One region of the Psychrobacillus sp. FSL K6-1464 genome, then DNA from elsewhere that is predicted to be linked to it. Evidence: riboswitches for the same ligand, from Rfam matches in the RefSeq annotation. Region 1 holds a riboswitch; each other region holds the start of a gene.

Region 1 (7,298 bases):
ATATACACGTTGTACAGTGTTGACATTAACACCAACCTCCAATGAGTATTCTCGAACAGATAGCATTTTGTCACCAGGCTGTAAATTTCCTTTTAAAATATCCCCACAGATTATATCTACGAGTTGGCTATAAATAGGTTTGTCACGAGTGAAATGCTGTGTCATCTCGTTACCACCTTCTCCAACCATTTACAAATGAACCAAAATAACAGAATAAAGATAATCCACATAAAAATTTCTTCTACTATATAAATTGAACCTATATCCAGGGTAAAATCACTTGTAGCAGACTCTGGTAAGTAAGTACCTAAAAATTTTAAAGATACTTCACCTTGCATTAATAACTTATCAATAGAAAGAAAACTAAGTACTTTTGGTAAAAAAATAACAACTAACAAGAAAACCACTAAAGACAGAATTACAGAAAATTTACCAATCCAGTATTTACCTTCTACATACAATGTCCAAAATAATAGCCAAATAATAGTTAAAATAATACCCGCTATTAGCAATACAACTAGCAATAAAATTTGAAGATAAAGCATCTGAGCAAAGCTACCAATTATCATATCGGACAAGAAATAGATGCCAGCTGTCGTAATGAATATATTTCCAATAAAATATATTCCTAGGCTAAACAAAATTTTCGCACCAATCAACGTGTGCATTGAATTTGGATTATGTAACCACGTATCTTTTTTTCCATTGTCCGTATTTAGCGAGTTATTAAACTGGACTAGGAGATTTACAATACTAAAACCAAGCATTATAAACAGCAATCCCATTCTAATTTCCTGTATGCTTGGAACAGATGCTAGATATTTCTCCAATAATATCGGAAGAATGAAAACAACACCCAAACTCATTACAGCTGAACCAAGTAGCCACGACTTGTACAGAGCCCATTCCTTTAATAATAATCCCTTCAATTTTTCATCTCCTTTATTAACAGTATATTAGTGTATTAGTTATATAGTACACTAATACTATATAATGGAATATTCTTATTTTCAAGTGTTTTAATTAAATTGTCAGAAAGAGCACAAAAAAGTTAGTTGCTTATATACAATGAAACCCCGTCATTATAATTGACGGGGTTGTTTTTTCTTTTATTTATCTTCGTTTTCATTTTCAACTAAGAACTTTAATTTAGAAAGTTTGTTATGCCAGAATTGTTCATAGTAGTCCAACCACTGCTTCACTTCCGTCAATGGCTCCAGCTTTAAATGATACACTTTTTCTCTGCCTAACTTTTGACCTGTGACTAGACCGGCTTCCGTTAGAACTTTTAGATGTTTAACAATTGCTGTTCTGCTCATATCATAATTAGAAGTAATTTCAGCAATGGATCTCTCTTTACTTGCTAATAGTCGAAGGACGTCTCTCCTCGTTGGATCAGCAATAGCTTGAAAAACATCTACTTTTTTGAGCAATTCACTCATTAAGATTCAACTACTTGTTTAAATTTATTTTGTACAATTCCATTCCAACCTTGCGCCATTGTATCACGAACATCAGCATTCGACTTTTTAGCTTTCGGTACAATAGAGTCTGCTTCCTTCCATCCACCATGAATCAATGTGAATTCAGTTTGAGAACCAATTTCTTTCAAAAGAAAAGTTATAATCCAACCATCTGTATCCCATTGAAAAGAAAGTTTATGTGGTTCGTCTATTTCAAGTACCTTACAAGGGGATGGCCCAAATGGTGATTGGATAGTAAATTCAAATCCAACTCGAGCTTGAAAATCATTGGACATAAACCAAGCTGAAATTCCTTCCGCAGTGGAGACATAGTTCCATACTTTTTGAATTGGTGCTTCTACTAAAACTGTTTGCGTTATATCAGGTAAATTATTTTTCACTTTTAAATTTCTCCTTTACTACATAAATGTGAAACCCTTAGGTGTCATATTATATATAACCAAAAGGTGTTATGTCAATTCGCACAAAAACTCCCCTCTACAATTTAGTAGAAGAGAGTTTTAGTTTTAAACAATATAGCCTATATCCGTTAACACATTATTAATAAATGACTGAGAGTAAGTAAAGATTTCTTCTCGTTCTGGTTCGTGATAGAGGTCCTGAAAACAATTTTTCCATTCTTTATATTGATATTCAGAAAGTTCCTGCCTCTTCAACCATCTTGCCACAGCATTTGTCTCCGTAATCTTATCTCGTTCACCAGTCATAACGAGAATTGGTTTATTTGGAATAGAGATTTCCGATTGATTTACTGTTTTTAGGAGTATTTGAAGCTCCTTGTACCATTCTGTTGAAATAAAGGTACTATAAGTAGGATCAGATACAAATTGTTGAATTACCTCATAATTTCTCGTTAACTCATTTAATTGAATATCATGATTGATTTTCTGCGGTATGGACAACTTGGCTAGTGTATTGGTCCATTTGGATGGGAGTTTTTGAAGTTGGAGCCATGGAGATGTCAATATTACTCCCGCATATTCAATATCTAGTTTTCGTAAAACTTTAATAAGTAAGGTTGCTCCAAGGCCATGCCCCATTAAAAATATAGGTAGGTCGTATGTAACTGCCACTTGCATCGCTTGTTTAATGTAGTTCTTATATAGTTCGAAGGATTCGTCATGAATATTTTTTGATTTTTTTAATTCTCCATGACCGGGCAAGTCACCCATAACGATATGATAGTTGGAGCTTCTCAACTTTTCGATTAACCAAGCATATCTTCTATGATGTTCATATGCACTATGAACAATAACTATTACGGCTTTAGGCTTTCCTTCTGTTTCCCATTTCCACATATAAACAAACCTCTTTTCTTCCTAGCATTTCCACGGTATATATTTTCATTCAAACTGTATGTCTGTTACCATTAATTATAATCTATTTTCAAAAGGAGCGTATGTTAAATGATTTATCCATATAAAGGGAAAACACCAATTATAGACGACTCTGCTTTTATAGCTGATTATGTCACAATAACAGGTGATGTGACAATCGGTCCAGAGACTACAATTTGGTTTAATACGGTAATTAGAGGGGATGTTGCTCCTACTATTATTGGAGGTAAAGTTAGTATACAAGATTTAAGTTGTCTGCATCAAAGTCCAAATAATCCACTCATCATAGAAGACGAAGTAACTATTGGACATCAAGTCACTTTACATAGTTGCACAATACGTAAAGGTGCACTAATAGGGATGGGATCCATTATTTTAGATGGAGCTGAAATTGGAGAGGGTGCATTCATCGGAGCAGGTAGTCTAGTACCTCCTGGCAAGAAGATACCTCCCAATTCTTTGGCACTAGGAAGCCCTGCAAAAGTCGTTCGTGAGCTAAACGATGAAGATAAGGCCGATGTCCAAAGAATTATCCGAGAATATGTAGAAAAAGGACAATACTATAAATCCCTTCAAAAATAACATTTGTTATTGATTATTTGTCTTGATTATCGATTAATAACTTTCAACGATCGATTTTATGACTCAATCGATCGATTATCAGCATCCATTGATCGATTCTTATTATATTCCCCATGAAAAAAGGCTTTCCCTTATAGGAAAGCCTTTTTTGTTCATACTATTATAATCCAGCCATTTGTTTTAATTGTGCAGCTTTATCTGTTTTTTCCCATGGCACATCAATGTCTGTACGACCAAAGTGACCATAAGCAGCAGTTTGTTTGTATATTGGACGGCGTAGATCTAGCATTTTAATAATTCCTGCTGGACGAAGGTCGAATAGTTCACGAATATATGAAACTAATTTCACTTCTTCTACTTTTCCAGTACCAAAAGTTTCTACAGCAATGGAAACAGGTTTAGCTACACCAATTGCATAAGCAAGTTGTACTTCACAACGATCAGCAAGACCAGCGGCAACAATATTTTTAGCAACATAGCGTGCAGCGTATGCAGCAGAACGGTCTACTTTTGTTGGATCTTTACCAGAGAATGCTCCCCCACCATGACGAGCGTATCCACCGTAAGTATCTACGATAATTTTACGTCCTGTTAAACCAGCATCTCCTTGTGGTCCACCAATTACAAAGCGTCCAGTTGGATTGATAAAGTATTTTGTATTTTCATCTATTAAATTTGTAGGAACAATCGGATTGATCACTACTTCTTTAATATCTTTTTGAATTTGTTCTAACGTAATTTCCGGATGGTGTTGAGTAGATATAACTATTGTATCGATATGAACCGGATTATTGTTCTCATCATACTCTACAGTTACTTGTGTTTTCCCATCTGGACGAAGATAATCTAAAGTTTCATCTTTACGGACTTGTGCCAATCGATGAGCTAGTTTATGCGCTAAACTAATTGGTAACGGCATAAGCTCTGGAGTTTCATTACAAGCATAACCAAACATTAAGCCTTGGTCTCCTGCTCCAATTGCATCTATATCAGAATCGCTCATAGATCCTTCTCTTGCTTCTAACGCTTGATCTACACCCTGCGCAATGTCAGGTGATTGTTCATCAATAGAAGTTAGCACAGCAGAAGTTTCTGAGTCAAAACCATACTTCGCACGTGTATAACCAATTTCTTTAATAGTAGAACGAACTACTTTTGGAATATCTACATAAGTAGATGTAGTAATTTCTCCAGCAACTAATACTAACCCTGTTGTTACACTCGTTTCACAAGCTACACGAGCATTTGGGTCTTCTGCTAGAATTGCATCTAGAATTGCATCAGAGATTTGATCACAAATTTTATCTGGATGTCCCTCTGTCACTGATTCTGACGTAAATAATCGACGTTGTGTCATAGATTGTTCCTCCTATATCCCGCGAGATTTCTCTCAAGAATTGATACGGTACTCATTCCCATGTCAAGCCATTCAAAATGTTTCATGCATTTTCTTCACATAATAGTACATGTAAGTTAAATGCATTGAAGTTAACTTGAAGCCGTTTCGGACTTGGCACACAAGGATAAAGGGCGATGTTCAATAAAAAAACCTCTCACTCACGTAAATATACATGAGGAAAGGTATTAGTATCATAAGCACCTTTCACTCTTATCAATCAAGGAATTTCACCTTGTCTCAGGTTTGGCACCTTTGTAATAATGAAAATACTACAGGTTGCCGGGTTTCATAGGGCCTGACCCCTCCACCAGCTCGGGATAAGAGTATCCGTTCAATTTATCATCATACGTAAGTATGTATAAGATGTCAACTATTTTTGTTTGTATTTTATACACAAAAGAAAAAATTAAAAGTGAATAGTATAGACTAATGAACCTAATGTGTTATACTAATTCACATATCTAGAAAACTTCCTCTTTTGAAGAGGAAATATAAAAAAAGGATGGTATATTCAAAATGAATTCAATCGAAACAGTGAGTGAACTGAAAGCATTGTTAGCAGGAAATAACGTTAGCAGCCAATTGTCAGTGCCACAACTTGTGGAAAAAGCTACAACAAGAGGAGAAGCAGTACTAACTTCTACTGGTGCAGTTAAAGCTGAAACAGGAAAATATACTGGCCGTTCTCCCCAAGATAAGTATATAGTAGATGAAGCTATTTCTAAAGACAAAATCGATTGGGGCTCAGTAAACCAACCAATTTCTTCTGACATTTTCGATGCATTATATAAAAAAATGATTAACTTCTTAAACAAACAAGATGAAATATTCGAGTTTAAAGGATATGCAGGAGCAGACAAAGAATCACGTTTAGGTATTCAAATTATTAACGAATACGCTTGGCATAACCTTTTCGCTCATCAGCTATTCATACGACCAACACAAGAAGAACTTGCTACTCATACGACTGATTTCACTATTCTATCTGCTCCTAACTTTAAAGCAGATCCAGCGGTAGACGGTACTCACTCAGAGACTTTTATCATCGTATCTATGGAAAAACGCACAGTGCTAATCGGTGGAACTGAGTATGCTGGCGAGATGAAGAAATCTATTTTCTCTATTATGAACTACTTACTACCAGAACAGGACATTTTACCAATGCACTGCTCTGCAAACGTTGGGGATGATGGAGACGTTACATTATTCTTCGGATTATCAGGAACAGGGAAAACTACCCTTTCAGCAGATGCTGGTCGCAAATTAATCGGAGACGATGAGCACGGTTGGTCGGATAACGGTGTGTTCAATATCGAAGGTGGCTGTTACGCAAAATGTATCGACCTAACTCGTGAAAATGAACCACAAATTTGGGACGCGATCTCATTCGGCACGGTCCTAGAAAACGTAGTAGTAGATGCAGAAACTCGCGTAGCTAACTATGCAGATAACTCATTAACCGAAAATACACGTGCTGCATACCCAATTCAATATATCGATAATATTGTAGACCCTTCTGTAGCAGGTCACCCAAATACAATTATTTTCTTAACCGCGGACGCTTTTGGCGTATTGCCTCCGATTAGTAAACTAACGAAAGAACAAGCAATGTACCATTTCTTAAGTGGCTTTACTTCTAAACTTGCTGGAACTGAACGTGGAGTTACATCGCCACAACCGGTATTCTCGACTTGCTTCGGTTCTCCTTTCTTACCATTACATGCAACAGTGTATGCAGAAATGCTAGGCAAGAAGATTGACGAGCACGGTGCACAAGTGTTCTTAGTAAACACTGGTTGGACTGGCGGAGAATACGGTGTTGGTAACCGTATGAAGCTTTCATACACACGTACAATGGTTCGTGCTGCTATTGATGGCAAATTAAACAATACTGATACGGAAACAGATACAGTATTCGGATTAGCTATTCCTAAAGTAGTAGAAGGCGTACCTTCTGAAGTCCTTATCCCTCGTAATGCATGGGCAGACAAAGCAGCATATGACCAAAAAGCCGCTGATTTAGCTCAGTCTTTCCGTGATAACTTTAAAAAGTTTGGTACAGTTTCTGAAGATATTTCTGTTAAAGGTGGACCATTAGCTTAATAGAGTAAACATAAAAGAGCCAAATTCTTATGAATTTGGCTCTTTTTTTATATTTGTGCTTTTATTTACTAGAAAGAATAATAAGTATATTTTATTGCAAAGGATGGTTAAGTCAAATTAGCATTATTCTAGTCACCATTAGTCTCATGATATTCACTATCCGTTATTTTAGGAAATATTTCTACAAACTTTTCGGCTTCCTCTTCATTAACTTTATATAGAATAATTTCAGAACCATAATGACCTATTTCCATCTGTTCAACCCCATCTTCTTGAAAGAACATTGTATACCACTTTAAACCACCTTTTGGATCAACAGAATAATTTCTAAAATAGAGTCTATTTTCATCCGTTAGATTAATAGTAATCACTTTCATCAATCCTTCTGTCTGA
Region 2 (7,298 bases), 1.1 Mb from region 1:
AAAGTACATGTTGGTGGAGGTATCGTAACTGTATTGGTTAGAGGAGATGTTGGTGCTGTAAAAGCTGCAACTGATGCAGGTGCTGCGGCAGCACAACGAGTAGGAGAATTACTATCTGTTCATGTTATCCCAAGACCTCATAATGAATTAGAAATGATTCTGCCTAAATTAGAAAACTAATAAGAGGTTTATAGAAAGGCGGTTCCACTATGAATCAGCAATTGATTGAAAAAATTGTCGGGGAGGTATTGGGACAACTTGGGAAAGTTGAAGCAACGCCTCCGAACGATTTAATCCCAATCGCTGTTTCTGCCCGTCACGTTCATTTATCTTCACACCATGTGGAAGTATTATTCGGTAAAGGATATGCGCTCACCGTAAGAGCTGAACTATCTCAACCTGGTCAATTTGCTTCTAACGAAACAGTTGTACTTGCAGGACCCAAAGGTAGTATCGAACATGTTCGAGTTCTGGGACCTGCACGTCAAATGACGCAAGCTGAGGTAAGTTGGACAGATGCGATGAAGTTGGGATTGAATCCCCCACTTCGTGAATCAGGAGATATTGAAGGATCAGGAGCTTTTACGATAATTGGACCTAGAGGAAGTCTTTATCTAGAGGAGGGTCTAATTATTGCACAAGCACATATTCATATGGCTCCTACGGATGCAATTCATTTTGGTGTACAAAATGGTGAATATGTAACGATAGAAACAGATGGAATTAGGCCGATCTCATACCGACAAGTAAAAATTCGTGTTTCGGAAAGATACCGTCTAGAAATGCATATTGATACGGATGAGGCTAATGCAGGTCTAATAACAAAAAAAGCATTTGGACATTTGGTGAAGTCTGATTCGGTAAATGTACCTAAAGCAGCCCCAGAAATAGATACAAGAAGCAAAGTAGATTCTTCTTTAATCTATCCAAAAAAATTACTCTCTAAAGATGATGTCAAAGAATTAAAAGTACAAGAAGTAGTAGTTGAAAAAGGAACCATTATAACTGCACTTGCTCGAGATACAGCAAGAGAGCTTGGTATATCCATATCATTTAGAAAACAGAAGTAGGTGATGATAGCATGCAACTAGGAAAAGTTATCGGAAATGTTTGGGCTACTCGTAAGGAAGAAGGTTTACAAGGGTTAAAGCTACTCATAATCCAGCCAGTAGATGTAAAGGGAAAACCCGTGAGAACTCAGTTTGTTGCAGCCGATAGAATAGGAGCTGGGATTGGAGATGACGTTCTTGTTACGAGTGGCGGGTCATCACGCTATATTATGCGAGAGAATCCTATTCCGATTGATGCTGTAATCATCGGTATTATCGACTCGACAGAAGTAGAAAGAGGTGAAAATAATGAGTCAAGCAATAGGGATGATTGAAACGATGGGGTTAGTTGGGTCCATCGAAGCTGCAGATGCCATGATTAAGTCTGCCAATGTTACATTGATTAAACAAGAAATGATAGACGGAGGTATTGTAACTGTGATTGTTCAGGGAGATGTGGGAGCAGTTCAAGCTGCAGTAGATGCTGGGCAAGAAGCAGCAAAAAGAGTGGGGCAATTATTAGGAGCTCATGTTATTCCACGCCCTGACCAAAGCGTATACGATATGATTGAACCACTAGATTACAATAAACACTTGGAATCAGAACAACCAATGAAAGCATTACGTACTAAAACAGTGAAATCTGAAGCACCTCCATCAATCGATTCATAAACATCGGAAAGGGTGAAAATACTTGGCTTTTCGAAGAAATAAAATTGCAGTAATAGGTGCTGGTTATACTGGAGCAACTGTTGCATTAATGGCTGCCCAAAAAGAGCTAGGAGATATAGTACTTGTAGATATTCCAGAGTTAGAAAACCCTGCTAAAGGAAAAGCCCTTGATATATTAGAAACCGGACCGGTACAGGGTTTTAATACGAAGATTATGGGAACTTCCAATTATGAACATATAAAAGATGCTGATATGGTCATTATTACAGCTGGAATTGCAAGAAAGCCTGGTATGAGTAGAGATGATCTTGTAAGTACAAATGCCAAAATCATGCGCGCTGTTTCGGAAAAAGTGAAGAAGTACGCACCAAATAGCTACGTTCTCATATTGAGTAACCCAGTAGATGCAATGACTTATGTATGTTATAAGACGACTGGATTTCCAAAAAATAGAGTGATTGGTCAATCCGGAGTTCTAGATACTGCACGCTTTAATACATTTGTTGCGGAGGAACTAAATATTTCGGTGGAAGATATATCAGGATTTGTACTAGGTGGTCATGGCGATGATATGGTTCCTCTTGTTCGTTATTCATATGCAGGAGGAATCCCTTTAGAAAAGATTATTTCCAAGGAAAGATTAGCTGCAATCGTTGAACGGACAAGGAAAGGTGGGGGCGAAATTGTTTCTCTTCTTGGCAACGGTAGCGCCTATTATGCACCAGCGGCTTCTCTTGTAGAGATGGCTGAAGCGATTATTCGCGATAAAAAACGAATATTACCTTCTATAGCCTATTTAGAAGGGGAATATGGTTATAATGATTTATATTTAGGTGTACCAACAGTAATTGGAGGAAACGGCATAGAAAGTATTATCGAACTTCCTTTAACTAGTGATGAGAAACTTGCTCTAGATAGATCAGTAGAATCAGTACAGTCTGTTTTAGAAATATGTAATTCCTAAAAGCTTCCCTGTAACACATAGGGAAAGCTTTTTTTTGGAACTATTTTGCTAATTCTTCGTAAAGGCTATTAGAGGTGAGAAACTTGAAACATATTTATGAAAAATCAGCTCAATATACAAAATTCGCATCAATAAGCTTAGTAGGAATATACATAGTTTTGCTTATAGTTTTCAAAGATGTTATGTGGCAAGACTTTGAAACTCATTTTGCTGTTGGCTTTACATTACTTGTTTTATATAGCTCTTCTTTTTTGTTTCAACATGCTGCAGAAAAATTGCCTGAAGAGAAAAAAGTGGATAGCAATTATTACTCAGCTAGTTTTCCGATTCAGGAACTTAATTTCCAACGAGACGTTTCGTTAATTCCACAGACCTATTTAGTCTCCAGTACAGGGGAGCGGTTATATAAAATAAGTCCTACCGAAGAACAGCCCTTTCGAAGGAAACTAACCACATTAAATATTTTCAAAATGGGAATGTTCTTTCCAATTACTTATCGAATAATAACGATGGATGAGAAGGTAGTGTCTACGTTTACCATTCACAATAAGCTTAAGTTTATGAAAATAAAGGTACTAGATCATAATCGTTTACACGCAACTACTATTGTTATGCCACTAATGACTTTAAAAAATAGAGCTATAATATTTGATGCAAATAACGAAAAACTACTTCAAATGGAAGCGAAAAGTGTATATGGAGACATTGACGTTCATGATTTAGGTGGTCAAAGATTAGCGACATATCGGTTTGGAATTTTCCCATATGCTACGCATCCTGCATTTGAAATACAAGCAATGAATGTCCATGTCTCTCTTGCGCATAATTTAACGCACACAGAAAAACTTACTTTTACTGCATTGTTTTACTATTGGACAGCCAATCAATAAAAACGAGCAAATTCATTTAGAATTTACTCGTTTTTTTAAAAGAAAATATATGTTCTATACTCATTATGTGCCCAGGAAGTATATAAAAATGTAACGTGAACAATGAGTTAGGGTGACTTAAAAGAATGAATAGTACTGCTGATTTCCGTTTCAGGTGGACGCTTTGCGCGGCCGTTGCCTCAGCCTCCTCGCTACGCTGCGGGTCTTCACATAACGCTTTTTCCGCTGGAGTCGCCACCTTCCACTGCAATCAAATGTGTAGTATTTAACTTTAAGATATTGCAGCCTTTCGCTTAGATGATATGAGTCGCCCAAGCTAATATAGTGATAAAATTGTCTGTTGAATTAAGGATACTACTCTGTAATACTTTTCTCAAAACATACTTACCTTGTTCTAAGAGTTGTAGAAGGGCGACGGGCAGATAAATGCCATAAGATTACTTAAAAAAAGCGATATTGGTTGTGACCAAATCACAACCAATATCACTAAAAATTCAATCGGTAATCATATAGCAAGACGTTTGTCCAAAGTCCCTCGAAAACGAAAAAAACAGTTTTGACCTTCAAGGGACGGGCGCTTTTATGCCCGGTTTCTCTTATATTAATCTTTAAACAAATTAAACCACCCTTTGTATTTGAACCAACTAAGCATAGAAAAAGCGATGAGGACCATAGCACCGAGTACTACGAAATAACTATATTTCCACTCAAGTTCAGGCATGTTTGCAAAGTTCATACCGTATACTCCAACAATGAACGTTAAGGGTATAAAAACAGTTGATACAATCGTTAAGATCATCATGATACGGTTCATCCTACTAGAGTTTATCGACATATGACTATCACGTATATCAGCTGTCAGCTCTCGATTAGATTCAATCATTTCCGTCAGTCGTATTAAATGGTCGTAAATATCGGCAAAGTAGGTGTGTTCTGTTTGCTGTAAATTCATTCGTTCTGAATTTAATATTCTATAAAGTAAATCTCGCATAGGAATAACTGTACGTCTTAAACGCAACAAATCTCCTCGTAGATCAAACACTGAATCCATAGAAAAATGGCGCATATCATAAGTAAGCTTGTCTTCTACAGCATTTAAATAGCCTTCAATTTTATAGACAATCGGAAAATAGGCATCTACTACTGTATCGATGATATTATAAGTTGCATGGATAGCACCTCTATCCCAGCCTTGTGAATTTTGTCTAATACGCTGCCGTGCTTGCTCCATTTCATGCATGGGATGGAAATGAAATGACACTACATAGTCTTGACCAACAAATATGTCTAACTCTTCCGCTTCTAATGTTTCCTCATTGAAAGAATGTAAAACAAAGAAGTTATAACCATCATAATAGTCCACTTTAGGACGCTGTAGCCTTTGTAAGCAATCCTCAATTGCCAGTGGATGAAAACGAAAGAAAGAACTAAGCAAAAGTTCTTCTTCTTTGGTTGGCTCGGCAATGTCAATCCAGTACCATTCAAACTTTCTCCGTTTTATATCTTCTATAGGAAAGTCATTTACTATTTCATGATCGGTCGTTATGCCAATCGTATGGATCATACATACCCCTCTTTTCATCACTATCTCTTTTCATATTATCTCATAGTCTTCATATTATTAATGTACCTAAAAAACAGAGGAAATGAAAAGAAAATTATGATGCTTCCACCATTAAAAATATTATATTCTAAATAAAAAGAAAATAATGGTTGACTTAGGTAATTTCTATTTGTATACTAGGTGTTAATCAAATAAAACAACTTTCTTATCAAGAGAGGTGGAGGGACTTGGCCCTATGATACCTCAGCAACAGGCAAAAATTTGTACTGTGCTAATTCCAGAAGCGTTATGCTTGAAGATAAGAAGAGACTAATTCACTGATGACGTGTAAACCTCTTCTTGTTTCTAAGAAGGGGTTTTATTTGATTTTAACTATAAAAAATAGGGGGAGAAATCAATATGTCATCGGAATTACTAAAAGCATTCAACACATTGAAGGAAAAGCAGTGGGTAGATTTAACACACACATTTGGAGCTAATTCACCACATTTCGCCGCTTTTAAAGCAACTGAAATCGATACATTGTTTAATCATGATGATGGATTCTTTGCACAAAGCTTTCAATTTGCAGGACAGTACGGCACACATATAGATGCACCTATACATTTTGTAAGAGATACGCGTTACTTAGAAGAACTCGAATTGAAAGAATTGGTATTACCATTAGTCGTCATTGATCAGTCAAAGGAAGCGGCTGAAGATAATGATTTTACTTTATCGGTGGATGACATTTTCACATTTGAAAAAGCCCACGGAAAAATCGAAGAAGGCTCATTTGTCGCTCTTAGAACCGATTGGAGTAAACGTTGGCCAGACGAAAAGGAGTTTAACAATAAGGATGCAGCGGGTAATAATCACGCGCCGGGTTGGGGATTAGAAGCTTTAAAATTTTTATTTCAAGAACGAAAGATTAAAGCTATAGGACACGAAACATTCGACACGGATTCAAGTGCGGATTATCTAAAAAACGGCGCATTACACGGAGAATATTATGTGCTTGAACAAGACACTTATCAAATAGAATTATTGACGAACTTAGATAAGCTCCCTGCAACAGGAGCCATTATTTTCAATATCGTCCCGAAGCCAGAAAAAGCCTCTGGATTCCCAGTTCGATCATTTGCAATCTTACCATAGAAGGAGCGAGATAAATGGACAGTTCAAACAGCTATTCAAGCACCATTTCGAGCGGACCATGTAGGAAGTTTGTTAAGACCAGAAAGTTTACTGGTGGCATTTAGACTTCTTCGAACAAGGAAGCAACTTAATATGTTCCGCTGGAGCAGTTGAGTATTAGTCCGCAATGCAGATTTGCTTCTACACATCATGGTAATAAGCTGACAGAAGAACAGCGGTATAAAAAGTTAAAATACATTGTTGATATTTCTAGAGAAGTTTGGAGTTAATCCGTGTAAGATCTCGACTACTTTCCATACTCATTTGTAGAATACTGTAGCTGAGTAAAAATATAACTTTCTTTTTCGGATCTCATTTGATAATGAGAAAGAAAGTAAAGGTTTAAACATAAATGAAATGCCAAGGGAATAAACCCTTGGCATTTCATTTATTTTCATTATTTTCTTTCTGCTTTTAAAGCCTTAAACAGTGAAATAATCATAAGTAACATTACGAATGAAAATGGTAAGGCGGCAATAATAATTGTATTTTGTAATGCCGCTAATCCATTAACGGATAACAAAATAATAGCGATTACGGATAATGTGATTCCCCAAGCGAGCTTCACTCTGTTCGGTGGAGTCAGTGACCCGTTGGTCGACTGCATACCAAGAACGAAAGTGGCAGAATCTGCCGAAGTAATGAAAAAGGAAGCAATTAATAACACAGCAAAAACAGAAATACCTGTAGAGAAAGGCATCATATGGAACATTTCAAAAATAGTCAATTCAGTAGATGCTTGTGCTAAATCAGCAATGCCTCTTTTCTGAAAGTCAATGGCTGTTGTACCAAAAGCTGAAAACCAAAATGTTCCCAGTAAAGTAGGTGCTACAAGAACACCTGTAACAAACTCACGTATTGTACGACCTTTAGATACTCGAGCAATGAACATACTAACGAATGGTGCCCATGAGATCCACCAAGCCCAATAGAAGATAGTCCAATTGTCTAGCCACTCTCGATTATGACCATTCAATGGGGAT
Region 3 (7,298 bases), 890 kb from region 1:
GATAGATTGAATACTTTGGACAAGGATGATTAAAATGACTACTGTTGCATACATAACATCTACTTCATAGCGCAAATGTCCGAAACGATATGCCAAGTCGCCTAAACCACCTGCTCCGACCATTCCAGCCATTGCAGTAGCTCCAATCAAACTTACCGTTGAAATGGTTAACCCTAAAACGATAGAAGGGCGAGCTTCACGAAGTAAGACATTCCAAATGATGGCACCTGTACTAATACCCATTGCTGTATATGCCTCAATAACACCGTTCTCCACTTCAAGTAGGGCAGATTCCATTAGTCTAGCAATATATGGTGCTGTATAAATGACTAATGGCACGATAACTCCTTGCACACCAATAGTTGTTCCAACGATGAGTTTTGTAAATGGCAAGATGAAGAATAGTAAAATGATGAACGGGATAGAACGTACAATATTTATGATTAAATTAGTTAATTGATAAATAAACTTATTTGCCAATGCCTGACCAGGTCTAGTTAAAACGATTAAAATACCTAATGGAATCCCGATTAGTACAGAGAAGAAAAGGGAAATACCAACCATTTGAAATGTTTCTACAACAGATTCACCAATAATCGGTAGCCATTGCTCTACAAATTGATCTGTTCTACTCATGAGAATGTCCCTCCAATTCTTCCGTTGCTACACCCTGTGCTTCTAGATAGTGAATAGCGCTTTTCACGTGTTCTTTGTCGCCAATTAAGTGAACGACTATATTTCCGACGATGCCATTCTTCAATTCGATAATATTAGCAGTTAAAATGTTTGGCTGAACATTAAATTTTTGACTAACTTCTGCCAATAACGGTTTTCCAGTACTTTCCCCTACAAATGTTAAACGAGTGACTGCGCCTGTAACATTCAACTGAGCAATCAATGAATTGGATAAATTCCGTTGGCTAATTGTATTTAAAAACTTTTTGGTAGTAGGGTGGGTAGGCTTCGTAAATAGATTAATAGCTGTATCCTGTTCCACGATAACTCCATTTTCCATGACATATACATGATCGCAAATTTTTTGAATGACATTCATTTCATGCGTGATTAAGAGTATAGTAATTCCTAATTCACGATTGATCTTTAGTAGCAAGTCTAAGATGGAATCAGTTGTTTCTGGATCCAGTGCACTGGTTGCTTCATCGCTAAGCAATACTTCAGGTTCCTGAGCAAGTGCGCGAGCGATAGCAACACGTTGCTTTTGTCCGCCTGATAACTGGTTAGGATAATTTGTATGCTTGTCAGTTAAACCAACTATGTCTAAATATTGCTCCACCCGTTTTTTTACCTCGTCTTTGTTATAGCCGAGTAGCTTTAGTGGAATGGCGATATTATCATAAACCGTTGCTGTTTTAAGTAGGTTAAATCCTTGAAAAATCATGCCAACTTTATTGCGAGTTTTACGCAATTTAGGGAGGGGTAAGGAAGTAAGTTCGATGCCGTTTATGAAAACTTTACCTTCTGTAGGTTTTTCCAGTAAATTTACACAACGTATTAGTGTGCTTTTTCCAGCACCACTATATCCTATAACACCATGGATTTCTCCTTGATTTACCCGTATATTGACTTGTTTTACTGCCTTTACAGTTCCACTTTTACTATTAAACTCTTTCGAGACATTTTCTAATACAATCATTTCACGATCTTCCTTTCTTTTTAAAGAAAACGCTACCGAAGTCGGTAACGTTTATGACTCCATTATTCGTCCCAGCTAGGTAAAACTGAACCTTTAAATTCTTCTTCGATGAATTTTTTAACTTCTTCCGATTGATATGCTTTGATAAACTTTTGGATTGTCGGATCATCTTTGTTTTCTGCACGGACTACAATATAGTTCACGTAAGGAGAATTGGAAGATTCTAGTAATATGGAATCCTCTTTTGGACTAATACCTGCTTCAAGTGCAAAGTTTGTATTGATGGCAGCTGCATCTACTTCACTCAGTTGTTTCGGGATTTGAGCAGCTTCTAGTTCAATAAATTCTAGGTTTTTTGGGTTTTCTTCAATGTCATAAATACTTGCTGATTCTCTTTTATCTTTTTTAATTTTGATAAAGCCATTTTCTTCTAAAATATATAATGCACGAGCGCCATTTGTAGGATCGTTTGGTAAACCAAAAGTTGCTCCATCTGGCAGGTCATCTATAGAATCATATTTGTCTGAATAGACACCCATTGGATTTAATATCGTTTTTCCTACAGGAACTAAATCTGTGCCATGGTCTTCGTTAAACGTATCTAGGAATGGCTCATGCTGATAGCTATTTGCATCTAAATCCTCTTCCGATAAGGCTGTATTAGGTAAAATATAGTCAGAGAAAACTTTAAGCTTAACTTCTAATCCGTCCTTAGCAGCCACTTTAGCAGCCACTTCTACAATTTGTTCATGTGGCCCAGCAGTTACACCTACTACTATTTTGTCCTCATTAATCGCTGTAGCTTCTGAAGTTGCATCATCTCCACAAGCTACAAGAGCTCCAGATAAAAGTACCGTTGACAATAAAAATCCAAATTTCTTCATTTTCCATTCCTCCAAATAATTATTCAGAACGTTGTATAAATATAAAAGCCTCTCTTTCAAAAGAAAGAGAGGCGCATACATACGTTAGTCCTCTCTTATCTATCAAAACAAATTGTTTTGCTGGATTTAGCACCTTTCCACATAGATTATTAGGTGGATGGTTGCCGAGCTTCATAGGGCCAGTCCCTCAGCTACTCTTGATAAGAGATATCAGCTATTAAGTTTTTCAACAGTTCATAAAATATAATTTACTACATCAACTTATTAAAGTCAACCTACTTTTTTTGTAGTTGCGTATAACATTCTAAATAGTATATGTTTAATAAAAATAAATAATTATACAAAAAGGGTGTGTAAGCGTTGTCAAAAGTAAGAGCAAACTTTGCAGTTGGTCAGCTAGGAAAGGTAGTAGGAGCGCGTTTAGTATATGGAACTGATTTGCTAGAAGGAATAGAGGAATTGTGTAAAGTGAATGGAATTAATTCTGCTACAATTCTTAGTTGTTTTGGAAGTTTTCAAAGAAGTGGATTTGTTTATTTGATACCAAACGAAGATTCACCCATAGGTGTAGGGTACAATAACCTCGTTGTCAAAGAGGGGCCAATCGAGTTTTTGCAGGGGACGGGAGTTGTCTGTCAAAGAGATGGACAGTTTGAAACACATTTCCATGGGACAATATGTGACCAATATGGCAATATTTATGGTGGTCATTTTATGAAAGGGGAAAATCCTGTTATTACAGTAGATTTAGTGTTGGCAGAAACTATTGGTATGGATTTTCAGCGAAAGTTTGATGAAGAAACAGGAGCAAATCAGTTTTATCCGGTAGAAAAGAAAATAGATAAACCTAATCAGCTTTACCATAATTAGAAAATGCCGCCTCATTTAATGGGCGGCATTTTTGTTAAAATAAATCGCTATGTTAAAAGTGTTACGCTTAAACTAACGCAGCGGTTTAGTCGAATAAATAAAATTAGAAAAAAGCGGAACTTTAGTTTGTTTATATTCGTAAATTATTATTATGACACTTGAAAGGGGGATTTTTTATGTACAAAGTGAATGGTATAGAAGCTTATGAAGCACATAATCGAACTGAGTTATTAGCAGGTTTAGAGGCAAAATCTGAATATATTCTTATTAAAGGAGACTATTATAAAGAAGTAAGAAAGATTATGGATACTCATCTTCCAGAGAACGAAAGTATAGGAGTGGCACTAGGAAGTGCGGGTGTGTTATCAATTCTTATTTATGCAATAGATGCAGTAAGAAATTCATTCAGTAATGCAGATAAAATGGATAAAAAAATTGACAGAAAGTTAAATTCATTCATGGTTAAAAAAATTACAGATGATGGTTTATTATTGAGCTTAAAGCAGTTAGATTATTAGAACTTGCATACATAGAACTATTTTGGATAGTTCTATGTGAATAAATACACTTAAACAAACGGGTGTTTTAGTAAAAACATACACCAAAGTAAAATGAGCGTGGAGATATATTCCAGCTCATTTTTTTATGTGCATTTTAAAATCAACCTTTGCCTTTAGCATAGCCAAATAAATTAAGCTTTCCGATCCTTGTAATTGCTTCTTTCAATCGGTCTTCATCCACTAACAATCCTACTCGAACATATCCTTCGCCGGATGACCCAAATCCATTACCAGCAGCAACCGCTACGTCAGCTTCTTGTAACAATAAATCTGCAAAAGCTTCACTCGTATAATTATTAGGGACTGGTAGCCAAGCAAAGAAGGATCCTTTCGGTGCAGTCACCTTCCATCCAATGCTAGTACAAGCTTCGACTAAAGCATTCCGTCTGCCTTCATATAGATCAACCAGTTCCTTTACACATGCTTGGCTACCGTTCAAAGCAACAGTTGCAGCATCTTGAACAGCAGGGAAGATACTAACAAATAAGTGGTCTTGAATAATATTAATAGCTTCAATGATTTTAGAGTTTCCAACTGCAAAACCAACGCGCCAACCAGCCATATTATAAGTTTTGGACAGTGTGTACATTTCGATACCAACGTCTTTTGCTCCATCAGCTTGTAAGAAGCTTACTGGCTTCACACCGTCAAAACCTATTCCTCCATATGCAAAATCATGAACAATAGCAATATCATTTTCTTTTGCCAATGTAACAGTTTCTTGGAAAAAGTCTAAATTAGCGATAGCGCCAGTAGGATTATTTGGATAATTTAAGTACATAAGTTTTGCTTGTTGTTTTTGTTGTTCTGTTAATGAGCTATAATCCGGCAGGAAATTATTTTCCCCCAGTAATGGCATAGTATTAAACTCGACATTTGCCAATCCTACTCCCGATAAATAATCAGGATAACCAGGGTCTGGAAGTAACATTAACTCATGCTCATTCATCAAAGCTAATGGGAGCTCTACTAACCCAATTTTCGTTCCAAATAAAATTGCCACTTCCGTTTCAGGGTCAATATCTACATTATATTCCCGTTTATAAAAGTTGGATGCTGCTTTTTTAAAATCCCCCGTTCCACGAAAGGGACTATACTTATGATTTAGTGGATTAGCGGCCGCTTCTTGGACTGCTTGCACAATATGTGGGGGAGTGGGCTGATCAGGATTACCTTGTCCTAAATTAATCACATCTCGCCCCTCTAGAACTGCATCTCCCACTTTTTTGACAAGTGTAGCAAAGAACTGAGAAGGTAGATTGTTTAAACGGTTTGAAAATTCCATGTACAAAACCTCGTTTTCTAAAAAGTTGCATTTGTATTTTTATTCTAACAAAAATAAATAGCTTGTCTATGTATTGGTTGGTTTTTATAGTTATTGATTTTTAAAATGTGAATCTTTTTTCATGCTTGGACGTGTAGGACTGGACATCTTTTTCCTGTATTACATTTTTCCAACTAGCATGACGATAATTCCAACTAGAAAGCCCAAAATTCCAACTAAGTGTCCCAGAATTCCAACTAACCATCAAATTAGAGCTCCAAAAGATTGCCTTGATATCACTTACGCCCACTTTTTAAATAATTCCCTTCGTAATTCACTGAAAACCGCTTAATGAGATACTAAAAGCTACATAAAAAAGTATTACGGATGATTTTGCGTGTCTTGGCATAAGGTGTTGCCTACTAGGAATATATTAAGATAGGACTGCCAAAAGGATAGGATGGGTGCGATTAGACAGAGGTCGGTAACATCTGGCGGAATTGGATTTGGAGTAATATTAGCGATAGTTATCTCATGGACAGTTAACAAGTCGATACTGTGGGCGATTATTCATGGTTTCTTTGGATGGTTCTATGTACTATATTATCTGTTGCAATATTGACCTTCCAAGTACCCCAATAAAGCACTTAGGCACATAGTCTAGGTGTTTTATTAATACGACTCATCTTAGAAATAGTGGACTTTAAAATTAAACGTAAGTCCAGAATTGCACCCCATGCATAGTGCAATTCCATGGCAGATTACAATTTTCAAAAGAAGGGGGTTGTTAGATGAAACGATTATTAATACTTCTTACACTAACCTTACTAGTAACAGCATGTGGATCCGTTAACGAGAATATTAAAGCAGAAATGCATGGCGATGTTGAGCAGGTGCTTACTACTATTGAAACCTCATTAGAAATGGACAGAGAGCCGACAAGCGAAGAATGGGAAACTTTTAATGAATACAAAGAAAAGTATGACTCAAAATTAAGTGATGGAGAACTCAGTGATGATGAACGATTACTAGATACGTTGGTGGAAGGTCTCATTAGCAAAGTAGATAACAAACAATCTTTAGACTCTGCGGATAAAAGATTAAAAGGAGAGATAGAAGAAATACGGACTTTTATGGAGAAAGGGGAATATTAAATAAAGCAACGAATTCATTGTTTGATTTACAAGAATAGTTGCATTTATCCGTCAAATCTTATAACCTTTTAATAATTATGTCTTTAGGAGTGTCAAAATGAGAATTGCATGTGTTCAGTTAAATATAGCTTTTGGGGATCCGAAGGAAAACTTTAGAAAAGTAGAAGAAAAGGTGCGAAAAGCTGCGATGCTGAATGCAGAAATCGTTGTATTACCTGAAATGTGGAATACGGGTTATGATTTAACGAATCTTGAAGAAATAGCTGATGTAAACGGCGAAGATACTAAAAGTCTCCTCACGCGATTAGCTAAAGAATTACATATTCATATCATTGGCGGATCCGTTTCTACGAAAAGAAGTAATCATTTCTTTAATACGATGTATGTCGTGAATAATATTGGTGAGGTAATAGCCGAATATGATAAAGCACATTTGTTTAAATTAATGGATGAGCATCTTTATCTAAAGGCGGGAACAGACAAAAATATCTTTTCGTTAAATGATGTCGATATGGGCGGCGTTATTTGTTATGATTTACGTTTTCCAGAGTGGTTCCGAACACATTCATTGGCTGGAGCTAAAGTTATATTTGTACCGGCACAGTGGCCAGCTGGAAGAATAGATCATTGGAAAATATTATTGCAGGCTCGTGCGATTGAAAATCAGTGTTTCATCGTAGCAGTAAATCGAGTTGGAGAAGATCTGAACAATTCGTTTAATGGGAACTCGATGGTAATTGCGCCGTGGGGTGAAGTTCTTTGGCTTGGAGCAGAGGAAGAAACAATCGGTCTAGTAGAAATTAACTTAGATGAAGTGGATGAAGTTAGAAAGAGGATTCCTGTTTTTCAGGATCGCAGAGTGGACATCTATTAATAGAATCTCGCTATCTGTATTGACGTACGGGTAGCTTT

The links. A riboswitch is a leader RNA that binds a small molecule or an ion and turns the genes downstream of it on or off. The one in region 1 is predicted to bind S-adenosylmethionine.
Region 2: linked by a shared signal. The riboswitch ahead of MKX39_RS18880 (cyclase family protein) and the one ahead of metK (methionine adenosyltransferase) in region 1 are both predicted to bind S-adenosylmethionine.
Region 3: linked by a shared signal. The riboswitch ahead of MKX39_RS08075 (MetQ/NlpA family ABC transporter substrate-binding protein) and the one ahead of metK (methionine adenosyltransferase) in region 1 are both predicted to bind S-adenosylmethionine.

Annotation. Positions count from the first base shown of each region.
Region 1 is NZ_JBBOOP010000001.1:2,534,734-2,542,031, forward strand. It holds gene MKX39_RS12760 (GntR family transcriptional regulator) at 1-165, opposite strand, end outside; gene MKX39_RS12765 (hypothetical protein) at 162-929, opposite strand; gene MKX39_RS12770 (ArsR/SmtB family transcription factor) at 1,110-1,442, opposite strand; gene MKX39_RS12775 (SRPBCC family protein) at 1,442-1,864, opposite strand; gene MKX39_RS12780 (alpha/beta hydrolase) at 1,991-2,782, opposite strand; gene MKX39_RS12785 (gamma carbonic anhydrase) at 2,891-3,403, shown strand; gene metK (methionine adenosyltransferase) at 3,564-4,760, opposite strand; SAM riboswitch class I at 5,010-5,126, opposite strand; gene pckA (phosphoenolpyruvate carboxykinase (ATP)) at 5,319-6,905, shown strand; gene MKX39_RS12800 (hypothetical protein) at 7,034-7,298, opposite strand, start outside.
Region 2 is NZ_JBBOOP010000001.1:3,653,628-3,660,925, reverse strand. It holds gene MKX39_RS18915 (BMC domain-containing protein) at 1-180, shown strand, start outside; gene pduL (phosphate propanoyltransferase) at 210-1,070, shown strand; gene MKX39_RS18905 (EutN/CcmL family microcompartment protein) at 1,082-1,384, shown strand; gene MKX39_RS18900 (BMC domain-containing protein) at 1,359-1,721, shown strand; gene mdh (malate dehydrogenase) at 1,744-2,685, shown strand; gene MKX39_RS18890 (hypothetical protein) at 2,769-3,575, shown strand; gene corA (magnesium/cobalt transporter CorA) at 4,177-5,139, opposite strand; SAM riboswitch class I at 5,342-5,444, shown strand; gene MKX39_RS18880 (cyclase family protein) at 5,539-6,276, shown strand; partial or broken gene MKX39_RS18875 (5-methyltetrahydropteroyltriglutamate--homocysteine S-methyltransferase) at 6,408-6,545, shown strand; gene MKX39_RS18870 (BCCT family transporter) at 6,713-7,298, opposite strand, start outside.
Region 3 is NZ_JBBOOP010000001.1:1,649,296-1,656,593, forward strand. It holds gene MKX39_RS08065 (methionine ABC transporter permease) at 1-636, opposite strand, end outside; gene MKX39_RS08070 (methionine ABC transporter ATP-binding protein) at 629-1,654, opposite strand; gene MKX39_RS08075 (MetQ/NlpA family ABC transporter substrate-binding protein) at 1,717-2,538, opposite strand; SAM riboswitch class I at 2,631-2,745, opposite strand; gene MKX39_RS08080 (PPC domain-containing DNA-binding protein) at 2,899-3,408, shown strand; gene MKX39_RS08085 (hypothetical protein) at 3,585-3,926, shown strand; gene MKX39_RS08090 (pyridoxal phosphate-dependent aminotransferase) at 4,069-5,253, opposite strand; gene MKX39_RS08095 (hypothetical protein) at 5,354-5,497, opposite strand; gene MKX39_RS08100 (hypothetical protein) at 6,024-6,386, shown strand; gene MKX39_RS08105 (carbon-nitrogen family hydrolase) at 6,484-7,260, shown strand.